Regions from separate parts of the Streptomyces sp. RGM 3693 genome, predicted to be linked through region 3. Evidence: riboswitches for the same ligand, from Rfam matches in the RefSeq annotation. Region 3 holds a riboswitch; each other region holds the start of a gene.
The links. Region 3 has a riboswitch for cyclic di-AMP ahead of ACO0M4_RS20300 (peptidoglycan DD-metalloendopeptidase family protein). Riboswitches for the same ligand answer to the same signal wherever they lie in the genome.

Region 1 (4,782 bases), 500 kb from region 3:
GCGCAGCCGGTCGAGCGCGGCGGCGGCGTCCTGGGCCTTGCGGCGCTGGTCGGAGATGTCCGAGCGCTGGGAGATGTACTGCCTTATCGGGTAGGCGAGGGCGACCACCAGCGAGCACATCACCAGCGCCAGCAGGGCGGCGCGGCCGGTGAGGCGGTTGCGGCGGGGCCGCCGCTTGGCGCGGTAGACGCGGGCGGCGGCCTGTTCGCCGAGCGCCTTGAGCCGGGTCGCGGTGGAGAACCGGTCCGCGGGCACGTCGCCTCGCCTCCCCTTCAGCTTCCGTCCCGACGTCGTCACGGCGACCATCATGACGTACGTCCCCGGCAACGGTACGGGACCGGCGCCGGGGACGGTGCGCTTCACCTCCGCGTTGCTCCCCCGTCGAGTCCTCGGTCGAGTCCTCGGGAGCGCAGTCGGACGGTGCGGTGGTGCTGCCGTGCGGCGCGCGGGGCGCCGACGGCGGGGGTGGTGCTCAGCCCGTGAAGCGCTGCACGCCGGGCTTTAGGGTGTCAGCCCTTGAAGCGGGGGAAGGCGCTACGACCGGCGTACACCGCGGCGTCGTCGAGGATCTCCTCGATGCGCAGCAGCTGGTTGTACTTGGCGACGCGCTCGGAGCGGGCCGGGGCGCCGGTCTTGATCTGGCCGCAGTTGGTGGCGACGGCGAGGTCGGCGATGGTGACGTCCTCGGTCTCACCGGATCGGTGCGACATCATGCACTTGAAGCCGTTGCGCTGGGCCAGCTCGACGGCGTCCAGGGTCTCGGTCAGCGAACCGATCTGGTTGACCTTCACCAGCAGGGCGTTGGCGGAGCCCTCCTCGATGCCGCGGGCCAGGCGCTCGGGGTTGGTGACGAACAGGTCGTCGCCGACCAGCTGCACCTTGGCGCCGAGCTTGTCGGTGATGACCTTCCAGCCGGCCCAGTCGTCCTCGAACAGCGGGTCCTCGATGGAGACCAGCGGGTAGGCCGCCACCAGCTCCTCGTAGTACTCGGTCATCTCGGCGGCCGAGCGCTCCTTGCCCTCGAACTGGTACTTGCCGTCCTTGTAGAACTCGGAGGCGGCGACGTCCAGCGCGAGCGCGATGTCCTGGCCGGGGGCGTAGCCGGCTTCCTTGATGGCCTCAAGGATCAGGTCGAGGGCCTCGCGGTTGGAGCCCAGGTTGGGGGCGAAGCCGCCCTCGTCGCCGAGGCCGGTGGCCAGGCCCTTGGCCTTCAGGACCTTCTTGAGGGTGTGGTAGACCTCGGCGCCCCAGCGCAGCGCCTCGGAGAAGGACTCCGCACCGATCGGCGCGATCATGAACTCCTGGATGTCCACGTTGGAGTCGGCGTGCGAGCCGCCGTTCAGGATGTTCATCATCGGGACGGGCAGGACGTGCGCGTTCGGGCCACCGAGGTAGCGGAACAGCGGCAGGTCGCTGGCCTCGGAGGCGGCGTGCGCGACGGCGAGGGAGACGCCGAGGATGGCGTTGGCGCCCAGCGAGCCCTTGTTCTCGGTGGCGTCCAGGTCGAACATCGCCTGGTCGATCAACCGCTGCTCGGTCGCGTCGTAGCCGACCAGCTCCGGGCCGATCTGCTCGATGACGGCGAGGACCGCCTTCTCCACGCCCTTGCCGAGGTAGCGGTTGGGGTCACCGTCCCGCAGCTCGACGGCCTCGAAGGCGCCGGTCGAGGCGCCGGACGGAACAGCGGCACGGCCGGTGCTGCCGTCGTCGAGGCCGACCTCGACCTCGACCGTGGGATTACCTCGCGAGTCGAGAATTTCGCGGGCTACGACGACGTCGATGGACGGCACGTTGTCTCCTTCATGGGTGTCTGGAGGTCTCGGCATGAGCCTAACGGCCCCGGGCGGATCCGCTCGCCTGTGGCCCGCTCCGTGGGACGGAATTACCCAACAAGCTGCCCAAAAGCCCAGTTCACGGGAGGTTTCCACGCGATGTTCGCTATGCGGGGAACGCCGCGCCCGGCCGCCCGGGGCATCGGGAAACGGTGCACGTCAGGGGCGTGTGCCTGCCGGGGCGGCGCGGGGCAGGTGGACGGGCCGCGGCGCGGCATCCGGGCCGGGGAACGGAGAAGCCCCGCCGTGGCGCGCTCGGGGGTACGCGCCGCGGCGGGGCAGCTCTCTGGGGCAACCGGGACGGCTCAGATGCTGAGCTTCTGGCCCGGGAAGATGAGGTTGGGGTTGCCACCGACGACGGACTTGTTGGCGGCGTAGAGCGCCTTCCAGTTGGTGCCGTGCGCCTTGGCGATCTTGGCGAGGGTGTCGCCGGACTTGACGGTGTAGGTGTCACCGGAGCGGTGCGAGTGCTGCGGGGCCGGCTGGGCCTTCTCGACCTTCTCGCGGACCGGGGCGGACTTCTTGGTGGTGCCCTGGGTCTGCTTGCGGGCCTCGGAGGCGCCCTGGCTCTTCTTGACGGTGGCACCGGAGGTGTCGACGTTGGCGGCCGGGCCACCAGCGGTCAGGTTGCCGGCTCCGGCGCAGGTCCAGGCACCCGGGCCCTGGAGGGCGAGGAGCTTCTCGGCGGCGGCGATCTGCTGGGACTTGGTGGCCAGGTCGGCGCGGGCCGCGTACTGGGTGCCACCGGCGGCGGCCCAGCTGGAGTTCGAGAACTGCAGGCCACCGTAGTAGCCGTTACCGGTGTTGATCGACCAGTTGCCGCCGGACTCGCACTGGGCGACCTTGTCCCAGGTGGCGACGGAGGCGGCGGAAGCGGAGGTGGCGCCCATCAGCGGGACGGCGACGGCTGCGCCGGCGACACCGGCCAGGGTGGCGACGCGGACGGCCTTGGAGCTGCGGCGGTGCTTGCCCTTGTTGATCAGCATCGTTCGTTCGTTTCCTCACCGACGCCTACGAGGTGAGCTGTCGGGTTCGGGCCGTGTGAGCTGCCCGGCCGCGTGTGCTGCACACGCGACTTCACCCCAAGCCGACTGACCCGTTTTCACGGGCGGGGTCGGCACTTACCTTGGGTCCCCCGCTCCTGCCTTCGGCGCTTGCGCGTCGTTGTCCTCAGACCGCCGGCAGGACTCGGCGTGCGATCGGAGGGCCCGCTTTGGCGAGCGGTCCTGACCGTAAGCAGTAACCCTGTTGGTGTTCAAACCCCATCTTCTGAACCAAGTTGACCGTTTTTGATCATCAGGGTGGGCATTTCCGCAGGTCGACCCCGGTATGGAAACGGGGGACGGGATCCACCCCATCCCCCGCAACGAGAGCCATATCTCACTTTTACGAAACGCTACGAAAGCGAGCGAACCGCCGGTAACTACCCCTGTGTCCGCCCGAGATCGAGCAGCTGACCGGGGTGGATGAGGTCCGCATCGGAGCCGATGAGGTCCTGGTTGCGGTGGTAGAGCGCAGGCCAGCCGCCCGGCAGGTCATGACTGTCGGCGATCGCTGACAGGTTGTCACCCGGGCGTACGCGGTAGCTGCCGCTGTCCGCCGGGGGCGTGCGGGGCGCCTCCCCGCCGCGGGAGGCGTGCCGGCCGCTGCCGCCGTCCCGGTCGTCCCCGGCGTCCGCGCCACCGTCCGGCGCACCGCGGTGCTTGCCGGTGGCGGGCGGCGTGGCGGGGTCACCGGGCTCGGTGGAGCCGGACGGGGCCGGGGAAGCCGGGTCGGACGGGGAGGTGGACGGCGTCCCGGACGGGGACCCGGTGGGCGCTCCGGAGCCGGACGGGGCGGGGGACGCAGACGGGGAGTCCGTCGGCCCCGGGGTCGCCGGGGGTGCGTCCGGGGCGTCGGTGCCGGAGTCGGAACCAGAGCCGGTGCCGGTGCCGGCATCCGTACCGGTGTCGCCGCCGGACCCACCGCCGGAATCGCTGCCGGAATCGCCGCCGGAATCACGGCCGGCATCACTGCCGGACGGCTCGGGGGTCTTGGTGGCCGGGCCGGCCTCGCCCTGGTCCCCCTTCGAGCCGGAGGCGTCCCCGGTCGGGTCGGAGTCGGAGGGGTCGCCGGTGCCGGTGTGGCCGTGGGACGGGCGCGGCGTCGGACGGCTGGTGGGGCCCGGGTCGACGGCGGGCTTGCGGCCGCCCTTGGTCAGGCCGGCGTGCACCGCGCAGCTGGGGAAGGCGTCCGGGCCGCGGTCGTCGAGGATCGCCTCGCCCACGGCTATCTGCTGGGCGCGGCTGGCGAGGTCGGGGCGGGAGGCGTAGGCGGAGCCGCCGTAGTCGTCCCACATCTCCTGGGTGAGCTGGAGGCCGCCGTAGAAGCCGTTGCCGGTGGCGGAGCTCCACACCCCGCCGCTCTCGCACTGCGCGACGCGGTCCCAGGTCGGCGCGTCGGCCGCCTGGGCGCCGCCCGCGGTGAACAGCGGCAGGGCCAGGCCCGCGCCGGTCACTCCTGCCGTGACAAAGATGGCCGGTGCTTGTCGGGGGCGACGATGCCGGCCGTTCCCGGAACGCATGCGGTTGCCTTTCGCGCGGCGGTTGAGTTGTCGGACCGGTGTCGGCGAGGTACCGGGCGGCAGCCCGGGGCCGGCCCCGATCGTCGGTGGAAAGGTAGCCGGGGTTACGGGCAGTCACAAGTCGGTGTAGCGGAGATCACGCAATGGTCACATAGCTGACTGACCGTCAACTATGGAGTGGTCCCTGGTCAGGACGGTTCGGGCGTGAACTCCACCGGCAGGGTGCGCAGTCCGCGCATGATGAGCCCGCCGCGCCAGCGCAAATCGTCCGGTTCCGCCGCAAGTCGGAGGTCCGGGAGTCGGGTCAGCAGGGTCGCCAGGGCGGTCTGCCCTTCGAGTCGGGCCAGCGGCGCGCCGAGGCAGTAGTGGATGCCGTGCCCGTATCCC
Region 2 (4,782 bases), on a different contig from region 3:
GAGACCGTCTGAGGAGCGCCGGGGCCGCGCGCCCCGTCCACTACTTCTCCTGATGCGGCCCTGCCGCGGTGACCGGGACATCCGGCTGCTGCGGCGGGGTCGTTTCGTTGCGGAGGCATCGCGGGAGCCTTGGCTCCGCGGACCATCGCCGGTGGCGTCACGGGCAGCGATCTCCCGAGCCTGCGTCACACCGACATCCGGAAGTGCGCAGAAAAGGGCGCCGGGGCATAGCGCGCGACCTCTGGTCAGCCGCGCCCGGAAAATTTCCCCTTGCCCTCTTTCGCCTCCGAGAATTCCCTCTCGCCCGGATATCGCCCCGACCGGAATCCTTCTCCGGTGAATTTATCGCGCCAGGATTCCGGAAACGGAGCGCGAACGCCAAGCCTCGCCCTCCCACCGTCCTCGCCATTCCTTCCGCTCACCAACAATTCCCCTACGCCTCCTCTTTGTATACGGGGTGATTGTTAAGCGCGGGCGCGTGCCGTGTTGACGGGCCGTTTCACCTCCCTCACAGCAGGAGCGGCACGCCGCAGCTGGTACACGGGCAGCGACCGCTCGACGTGCGCCGCCATGAGGGCGCGCGCCCGTTCCGCGTCACCACGGGCCACCGCGTCAAGTACGGCGCCGTGTTCGTCCCACGAATCGGCGGGGCGGGCCGGCGGCTCCACGACGTACACCCACTCGATCTTGCGCCGCAGCTGGGTGAGGAGCGCCGTGAGGCTGGGGCTGCCGGTCGCCTGGGCGAGCGTTTCGTGGAACCAGGCATCCAGTTGACGCAGGTCCGCGGGGTGGCCGTGGCGGGCCCGTTCCCGGCCGAGCCGCACCAGGCCGCGCAACACCTTCAGGTGGGCGGAGCTGCGGCGGGCGGCCGCACGGGCGGCGCCCAGCGGCTCCAGGAGGGCGCGGACGTCGAGGAGGTCGGCGGCCTCCTGTTCGGTGAGTTCGGCGACGCAGGCGCCCGCGTGGTGCCGGGTGGTCACGAATCCCTCGGACTGGAGGGTGCGCAGCGCTTCCCGCACCGGGACCCGGGAGACGCCGTACCGCGCGGCGAGAATGTCCTCGATCAGCCGGCTTCCCGGCGTGAGCACACCCGACACAATATCGTCGCGAATCGCTGTACACACCGCGTGCGCGGAAATGTGACCTCGCATCGTCCGTGCCTCCGCCGTAATCCCCGGAAAACGTCGCCGCTCGGCGACTTTCCCCGACTCTATTCGACCGGGACGGACTTTCCCTCGGGACGTCGTGAATTCATCGGCGCTTTTCGGCCGGTGGGCAGGGGAACCGTGGGGCGGTACGCCGATGGCCTTGGGGAGAAGCCGATGCCCTCGGGAAGACACCGGCGGCCCTATAGGGACAGCAGAACCCCGGCGCGCCAGGGGTGGCGGGCCGGGGTTCCGGGGGACGGTACTGCGGCGGAGAGATCGCGGTCAGGTCAGACGGTGACGCCGTGCGCGCGGAGGTAAGCGACCGGGTCGATGTCCGAGCCGTAGTCGGGGCCCGTCCGGGCCTCGAAGTGGAGGTGCGGTCCCGTGGTGTTGCCGGTGTTGCCCGAGAGGGCGATCTGCTGGCCCGGGGTGACCGTCTGGCCGACCGTCACCCCGAAAGACGAAAGGTGACCGTATTGGGTGTACGTACCGTCGTTCATCCGGATCACGATGTTGTTGCCGTACGCACCGCCCCAGCCGGCCTCGACGACGGTGCCCGAGCCCACGGCGTGGACGGGCGTACCGGAGGCGGCGTGGAAGTCGATACCGGTGTGGCTGCCCGAGGACCACAGGCCGCTGGACGCCTTGTACCCGGTGGAGACGTAGGAACCGGTCACGGGCGCGACGAAGGTGTTGAGGCGCTTGCGCTCGGCCTCGCGGGCGGCGCGCACCTTGGCCGCGCGTTCCTCGTCGGCCCTCTTCTTCGCCACCTCGGCCAGCCGGACGGCCTCGGCCTCGGCCTTCGCCCGGGCCGCGGTGGCCTCGGCGGCCGCCTGCTGCGCGTCGGCCTGGGCCTCGATCCGGACGGCGAGCTCGTCACCCATCACGACGGACTGCTGGAGACCGGTGTCGTGGGGGGCCGACTCGCCCGTGGCGGCCAGCGCGGGCGACGCCACGGAGGCGACGACACCAGAGGCCGCGAGGGTGGCTATGCCGGCGAGGTTACGGGTGGTACGAGCGGTGCGGCTCGCACGGCGGTGCTTCCCGGTGGCACGGGTGAACGCCATGTACTGGCTGGTCCTTTCCTTCCCTCTCGCCTACCGGGTTAGCTGACGGGTTCGGAGCAGGAAGGTCTCCTACGGACTCCTCCGGAGAGGGGTCCGATTCACCCCAAGGGACGGGTGGGTCCCCGGCTCCCCTGGCTCGCGCCGTACGGGGACTCGGCGATGACTGTCCGGTGCCACTGTTGTGGCGGACTTGTGACGAACAGCCGGACCGACGCTAAACGGGACAACTTTCAATCGGCAAACAGAACCGGACTTTTGTGCGGTACGCCACACGCGAATCGGGCAACCGACGCAACCGGGCGGGCAGCACCAGCCGCCCGCCGGACGCGACACCACGGAGTCCCGCACTCCCGGCACGCAGCCGACCGGACGGGCACGCAAAGCGGCTCCCGTGGCAAGTGACCGCCACGGGAGCCGCTTTGTCGACACGCGTCAATAAGTGACGAACCGTCGGGTGACTGGACGTCACGTGGACGGGTCAGCCGCTGACGACCGTCACCTCGCCGATGCCCAGCGCCTTGACGGGCTCGGCGATCTGCGCCGCGTCACCCACCAGGACCGTCACCAACCGGTCCACCGGGAAGGCGCTGACGACCGCCGCGGTCGCCTCGACCGTGCCGGTCTCCGCGAGCCGGACATACAACTGCGCCTGGTAGTCGTCCGGGAGCTGCTGCTCCACCTGGTCGGCCAGCGTCCCGGCGACGGCGGCGGCGGTCTCGTACTTCAGCGGCGCGACGCCGACGAGGTTCTGCACCGCGACGTCGCGCTCGGCGTCCGTCAGCCCCTCTGCCGCCAGGGTGCGCAGCACCGTCCACAGGTCCTGGAGGGCCGGCCCGGTGGACGCGGTGTCCACCGACCCGCTGATGGCGAGCAGGGCGGCGCCGGTCGCCCCCTCCGGGGAGGACGGCGCGGACGAGCGCAGGACCTGCCCGAAGGAGCGCACCCCGTAGGTGTAGCCCTTCTCCTCGCGCAGCACCCGGTCCAGACGGGACGTGAGGGTGCCGCCGAGGCAGTACGTGCCGAGCACCTGGGCGGGCCACACCTGGTCGTGCCGGTCGGCGCCGATCCGGCCGATGAGCAGCTGTGTCTGGACGGCGCCGGGACGGTCGACGATCACCACACGGCCGGTGTCGTCGGCGACGACCGGGGACGGCTTCGGCGGCTCGACGACGGAGCCCGTCCAGGCGCCCAGGGTGTCGGCCAGCGCCGCGCCCAGGTCGACGCCGGTGAAGTCACCGACGACGACGGCGGTGCCCGTGGCAGGCCGGATGTGCGTGTCGTAGAAGGCGCGGACGGCGGCCGCGTCGATCCGCGCGACGGTCTCCTCGGTGCCCTGCCGGGGCCGGGACATCCGGGAGGTGACCGGGAAGAGCTCCTTGGACAGCGCCATCGCGGCGCGCCGGGCCGGGTTGGCCAACTCGTGCGGGATCTCGTCGAGGCGGTTGCGGACCAGTCGCTCGACCTCACTGTCCGGGAAGGCGGGGGCGCGCAGCGCGTCGGCGAGCAGACCGAGGGCGCGCGGCAGCCGGGAGGCCGGGACCTCCAGCGAGACCCGTACGCCGGGGTGGTCGGCGTGCGCGTCCAGAGTGGCGCCGCAGCGCTCCAGCTCGGCGGCGAACTCCTCGGCGGTGTGTTTGTCAGTGCCCTCGGACAGGGCACGGGCCATGATCGTGGCGACGCCGTCGAGGCCCTCGGGCTCGGACTCCAGAGGGGCGACGAGGTTGATCTCCACGGCGACGACCTGCTGGCCGGGGCGGTGGCTGGTCAGGAGGGTCAGCCCATTGGGCAGCTGGCTGCGCTCGGGCGCGGGGAAGGCCCACGGCTTGGGGGCGCCGCCGCGCGGCTGCGGGTGGAACTCCATGGTGCTCACGGGGGCGTCTGCGGGGGTGGTGGCGTCGGTCACTTGGCCGCCTCCTCTTCCTCGGTGCCGGCGGCGTCGGTCTGCGCGGTGGGCTCGTAGACGAGCACGGCGCGGTTGTCGGGGCGCAGCCGGGCCTTGGCGGCCGCCTGCACCTCCAGCGGGGTGATCTCCAGGACACGCTGGACGGCGGTCAGCGCGAGCTGCGGGTCGCCGAACAGGACGGCGAAGCGGCACAGTTCGTCGGCGCGGCCGCTGACCGTGGCGAGCCGGTCCAGCCATTCGCGCTCCAGCTGGGCCTGGGCCCGCTCCATCTCCTCGGGCGTCGGCCCCACTTCGGCGAAGCGGGCCAGCTCCTCGTCGACGGCGGCCTCGATGGCGGGCACCTCCGCGCCACCGGATGCCTTCACGTCCAGCCAGCCCAACGAGGGCGCGCCCGCCAGCCGCAGCAGGCCGAAGCCGGCGGCGACGGCGCTGCGGTCGCGCCGCACCAGACGGTTGTACAGGCGGGAGGACTCGCCGCCGCCCAGGATGGTGAGCGCGAGGTCGGCGGCGTCCGCCTCACGGGTGCCGTCGTGCGGGAGGCGATACGCGGCCATCAGGGCGCGGGAGGGGACGTCCTCCGCCACGACGGTGCGGATCTGCTCACCGATGGTCTCGGGCAGGCTGCCGTCGCGCGGCGGCTGCTTGCCGTCGTGCGACGGGATCG
Region 3 (4,782 bases):
ACGGCACGGGGTGGGGTGGGTAGCCCGCAGTCCTCACGGACGGGGCGGGAACGGGGGGCACGTCCCCGGCCGGCCCCAGGGCCGGTCGGGGTGGGACCGGCCCGCGCTACGGCAGCGGCGGCCGCAGCCAGTGCACGCTCTGGCCGTGCGGGCCCGTCAGGGCGACCGGACGCTCGTCCACGGCGAGGGTCAGCAGCATCGCGTCCGCCGGCCCGAGGGAACGGTGCTCCGGCGCGGTGATCCACGGCAGCACGCTGTGGTGCTCCTGGGAGATCCAGTGCCCCCCGCCGTCCCGCTCGGCCAGCAGCGACCGGACGAGCCGGGCGAACTCCTCGCGCCGGGCCGGCGGAAGGTAGGTCAGCACCGCGCTCTGGAAGACGACGAGCGTCGCCTCGGGCGGTGCCTGGGCGGCCAGCGCCGGCAGCTCGTCGATCAGGTCACCGCGCACCAGAGTGGGGCGGGGCGACGTCGACACCGCCTCGACGGCCGCCGAGAGCCGCGCCGTACGGGCCTCGTCACCGGGCCATACGAGGGCGCGCAGCCAGCGGAGGTCGTCCGGTTCTCCGACCGGGTCGAGCGGATCCAGGTCGATGCCGCCGCGCCAGACGATCTCGGGCAGCTCGCCGGGCAGCACCGCCGGGCCGTCGTCGCCCCCGGGTGCGACCCCGCTGGTGCGGCAGGTGAAGGTGACCGGGCCGTCCGGGGCACCGCCCTCGACGGGCGCACCGTGGCTCCCATGGCTCCCGTGGCTCCCGTGGCTCCCGTGGCTCCCGTGGTCCCCGTGGCTCGCGTGGTGGCCCTCCTGGACGTACCGGTAGCGGTACCGGTCCGGGTGCAGGCACAGCCCCGCCGACGCCCCGACCTCCAGGAGGGCCAGCGGCTGCGGCAGAGGGGCCAGCAGCGGCAGCAAGGTGGCGCAGCGGGCCGGTTCATTGGTCTGGGTGGAGCGTCGCATGATCACCGCGCGGACCTCGTCCCAGTGCCGGACCGTCCACTCGCGCCAACGCCCGTACGCCGCCTCACCGCGCGGGCCCAACTCCGCGTGCGGACCGTCGAGGTAGCGCACCGCGGCGAGCAGCAGGTTCGGCTGCTGCTTGTTGCCGGCCGGCAGCGAACCCGCCAGCAGTTCGCAGAACTCGTCGTCCTGGCTGATCCGGGCGGACAGTTCCTCGTGCGCGTCGGACTGTCCCCGCGCCTGTTGCCAGGAGAACTCCCGGTACCGATCCGCCACTTCCCGTGGGTTGTTGACGGTGTTCCCGGCGTTTCCGGTGTTCGCGACGTTGACGACCATGAGGCGACGTTATCCTCCTCACGTTCTGTAACTGCGGGGCGTCCCTCCGCATAACGACTCACGCACAATCATCACGAGATCGTTTGACGGGACGGTGCCAACTCGCCCTGTTTGCGGCCGGGCTGGGGGTAAAAGTCCATGCCAGAGCTTCCTCGGGGGGCTTGCGGAACCCCCGTGGATTCGTGGGAACGCTTGGATTTCCCGCACCGTCTCTATTACTGTCCGATAACGGAGCGCGGTCGTCCCAGCCGTCGCCAGTGGCGGCACCGCGCGCCGACGCCGAATCCCGTACGCGCTGCTCCCGCACGTCCAGAACGACCCTTGAGCCACCCTCCCGAGCCGGCTGTTCGCGCGGCGCGACCGGTGTCCCCGATCCGTGTCCTCGACCCGAGTCGAGTCGCCCGGATCGACCGGTTCCGAGGGGCCTGTCGGATCCGCCTGGAATTGCTGGGAATTGAGTCGAGGGAACCGGGGAACCACCCTCTTGGGGTGAATCGGGCGCCTCTCGCCAGGGGGCGCTCGTAGGAGACCTTCCTGCTCCGAACCCGTCAGCTAACCCGGTAGGCGAGAAGGAAGGAAAGGAGTGCGCCCCCGTGGCGTCCAATAGGCCCGCCCCCCATGCTCCGTCCGCGTACGGCCTTGGTGGCCCCGCCGACTTCGGCGGCTCGGTCGGCTTCGGCGGCCCCGCCGGGCTCGGTGGTCCCACCGGCCTCGCTGTTCCCACCGCTGCCAGCGTTCCCACTGCTGTTAGTGATCCCATCGCTGCTGGTTCTCCCGCTGGTGTCGGTGCTCCCACTGCTCCCACTGCTCCCACTGGTGTCGGTGCTCCCGTTGACTCGGCTCAAGTCCAGCCGTCCTACGGGGAGTTGTTCGACCGGCGTCCGCACCAGGGCGCGTTCTCCCACGACCTGCTGGTCCCGGACCCGCTGCCCCAGGGGGCGCCGTCCCCGGGCGTGCCGTCCCCGGGCGTGCCGGTGGCGGGCTCGCTGCCCGGTGGGGAGCCGGCGCTCGGCCTCGAAGGCGAGGGCGTCGATGGTGAGGGCGCCGACGTGGAGGGGTCCCCGGTCGACGAGTTGGGTGTCGGCGACGGGGCGGCCCGCTCGGTCCGCGGCAAGCACCGGGTGGCCAAGCAGCGCGGCGGTGGTCTGGCGCGCGGCGGCACGGTGCTGGGCGTCGGCGTGATCGCGGCGGTCGGCGCGAGCGGGGTGGCCGCGGCCGAGGACCGGCCGCCGGTGCCGATATCGATGCCCGACCCCGGTGGGCTGGTCGATGACGCCGCCGGCGCGCACCAGGACGCCGCGTCCCGCCCCGGCACCAGCCCGTTGGCCGCCGGCGGCGGTGTCGCGCACGCCCCGACGGCCGCCGCCACGGCCGCCACTTCGGCGGTCTCCGCCCCCTCCAGCCCCTCCGCACCCCTCTCCCAGGCCGGTGCCGCCCCTGGTGACGGCGCGCAGGGCGCGGCCGAGGCGCTGCGCCACCGCATCCTCCAGCAGGCCGACGGCCGGCCGGGCGCCGCGGAGCAGACCGCCGTCCCCCAGGTGACCCACGACACGGGCGCCCAGCAGGGGACCGCGGAGCGGGCCGCGGCGGGCGAGGAGAAGCCGGCGACAGCGGCGGAAACGGCGACGGCGACGCAGCCGGCAGCCGGATCGGAAGCTGAATCGGAAGCCGGATCGGAAGCTGGATCGGCAGCCGAGCCTCAGGCAGGGGTGGAAGCCGCGCCCCAGGCGACGCCGGAAGCCGCGCCTCGCACGGCGCCGGAAGCCCGTCCGGCGCCGCAGGCCGACCGGCCCACCGACGCGGCGAAGCCCTTCGTCGCCCCAGTCTCCTCGTACACCCTCACCGCCGGCTTCGGGAAGGCCGGCGACCCCTGGGCCGCGGACCACACCGGCCAGGACTTCACGGCCCCAACGGGCACGCTGGTCATGGCAGTTCACGACGGGACCATCACCCAGGCGGGCTGGGCCGGCGGCTACGGCTACCGCATCGTCCTCACCCTCGACGACGGCACGGAGCTCTGGTTCTGCCACCTGTCCTCGATGGTCAAGACGACGGGCCGGGTCCACACGGGCGACGTCATCGGTCGCGTCGGCGCCACCGGGAGCGCCACCGCTCCGCACCTCCACCTGGAGGTTCGCCCGGGCGCCGGCGCGCCGACGGATCCGCTGCCCTGGCTGCGCGGCCACGGGGTCACCGTCTGATCGATCCGGCCGGCTGCCCACGCCCCGTGGGCAGCCGCCGGGGAGCGCCGCCGGTCTCGGCCGCGGGGAACAACTCCCGCTGTGCCAACGTTGTTACCGATCATGAACGTGACACACGCCCAGAGCTCAGCCCCCACTCCCAAGTCGCTCGGTTCGCTGTCCGTCTCCCCGCTCTGCCTCGGAGGCAACGTCTTCGGCTGGACCGCCGACGAGGCCGAATCCTTCGCCGTCCTCGACGCCTACGTGGCCGGCGGCGGAAACTTCATCGACACCGCCGACGCCTACTCCTACTGGGTGCCCGGCAACAAGGGCGGTGAGTCCGAAACCGTCATCGGCAACTGGCTGGCGGCCCGCGGCAACCGCGACGACGTCGTGATCGCCACCAAGGTCGGCGCCCAGCACGACCTCAAGGGCCTGTCCGCCGCCACCATCAAGACCGCCGTCGACCTCTCCCTGAGCCGCCTCCGTACGGACTACATCGACCTCTACTACACCCACTACGACGACGAATCGGTCGAGGTGAGCGAGTTCCTGACCGCCCTCGACGACCTCGTCCGGGCGGGTAAGGTCCGGGAGATCGCCGCGTCCAACATCTCCGCGCAGCGCCTACAGGAGTCGCTGGACTTCTCCGACCGCGAGGGCGTGGCCCGCTACGTCGCCGTCCAGCCGCACTACAACCTGGTCTCCCGCGACACCTACGAGGGCGAACTCGCCGACGTGGCCGCCCGCAACGGCATCGCCGCGGTCCCGTACTACGCCCTCGCCTCCGGCTTCCTGACCGGCAAGTACCGCCCGGGCGGCAGCATCGACAGCGCCCGCACCGGGAAGGCCGCCAAGTACCTGGAGACCGACCGCGGCCGCCGCGTCCTTCAGGCCCTCGACACCGTCGCCGCGGCCCACGACGCCGAGGTGTCCACCGTCGCCATCGCCTGGCTCGCCGCCCAGCCCACCGTGGCGGCCCCCATCGCCAGCGCCCGCACCCTGACCCAGCTCCCGGCCCTGCTGGCCGTCACCGAACTCGCCCTCACCGACGTCGAAGTGGCCCTCCTCACGGAGGCATCCGCCTGACGCAGCCCGGTGTGCGGGGGCCCTACGGTCCCCGCACACCGCAACGGTGTCAGGACACCCCTCGGCGGTCGGTCCGCCGGCCCGGCCTCACCCGCGCCGGTCCGCCACCGCCCACGAGGCCAGCGCGACCCCGCCCGCCACCGCGAACACCGAAGGCCACGCCCCGATCTTCTTGGCCAGCGGGTGCGACCCGGCGAACGCCGCCACATAGGCACCACTCAG

Region 1: linked by a shared signal. The riboswitch ahead of ACO0M4_RS22585 (transglycosylase family protein) and the one ahead of ACO0M4_RS20300 (peptidoglycan DD-metalloendopeptidase family protein) in region 3 are both predicted to bind cyclic di-AMP.
Region 2: linked by a shared signal. The riboswitch ahead of ACO0M4_RS04985 (M23 family metallopeptidase) and the one ahead of ACO0M4_RS20300 (peptidoglycan DD-metalloendopeptidase family protein) in region 3 are both predicted to bind cyclic di-AMP.

The regions. Positions count from the first base shown of each region.
Region 1 is NZ_JBMPPQ010000002.1:1,163,961-1,168,742, reverse strand. It holds gene ACO0M4_RS22595 (FtsB family cell division protein) at 1-255, opposite strand, end outside; gene eno (phosphopyruvate hydratase) at 510-1,826, opposite strand; gene ACO0M4_RS22585 (transglycosylase family protein) at 2,138-2,818, opposite strand; cyclic di-AMP (ydaO/yuaA leader) riboswitch at 2,826-2,995, opposite strand; gene ACO0M4_RS22580 (transglycosylase family protein) at 3,256-4,329, opposite strand; gene ACO0M4_RS22575 (cytochrome P450 family protein) at 4,584-4,782, opposite strand, start outside.
Region 2 is NZ_JBMPPQ010000001.1:1,180,332-1,185,113, reverse strand. It holds gene ACO0M4_RS04995 (HPr family phosphocarrier protein) at 1-12, shown strand, start outside; gene ACO0M4_RS04990 (GntR family transcriptional regulator) at 465-1,151, opposite strand; gene ACO0M4_RS04985 (M23 family metallopeptidase) at 1,436-2,215, opposite strand; cyclic di-AMP (ydaO/yuaA leader) riboswitch at 2,228-2,384, opposite strand; gene ACO0M4_RS04980 (M16 family metallopeptidase) at 2,694-4,076, opposite strand; gene ACO0M4_RS04975 (M16 family metallopeptidase) at 4,115-4,782, opposite strand, start outside.
Region 3 is NZ_JBMPPQ010000002.1:666,648-671,429, forward strand. It holds gene ACO0M4_RS20295 (DUF2332 domain-containing protein) at 107-1,291, opposite strand; cyclic di-AMP (ydaO/yuaA leader) riboswitch at 1,727-1,873, shown strand; gene ACO0M4_RS20300 (peptidoglycan DD-metalloendopeptidase family protein) at 2,158-3,492, shown strand; gene ACO0M4_RS20305 (aldo/keto reductase) at 3,595-4,560, shown strand; gene ACO0M4_RS20310 (hypothetical protein) at 4,648-4,782, opposite strand, start outside.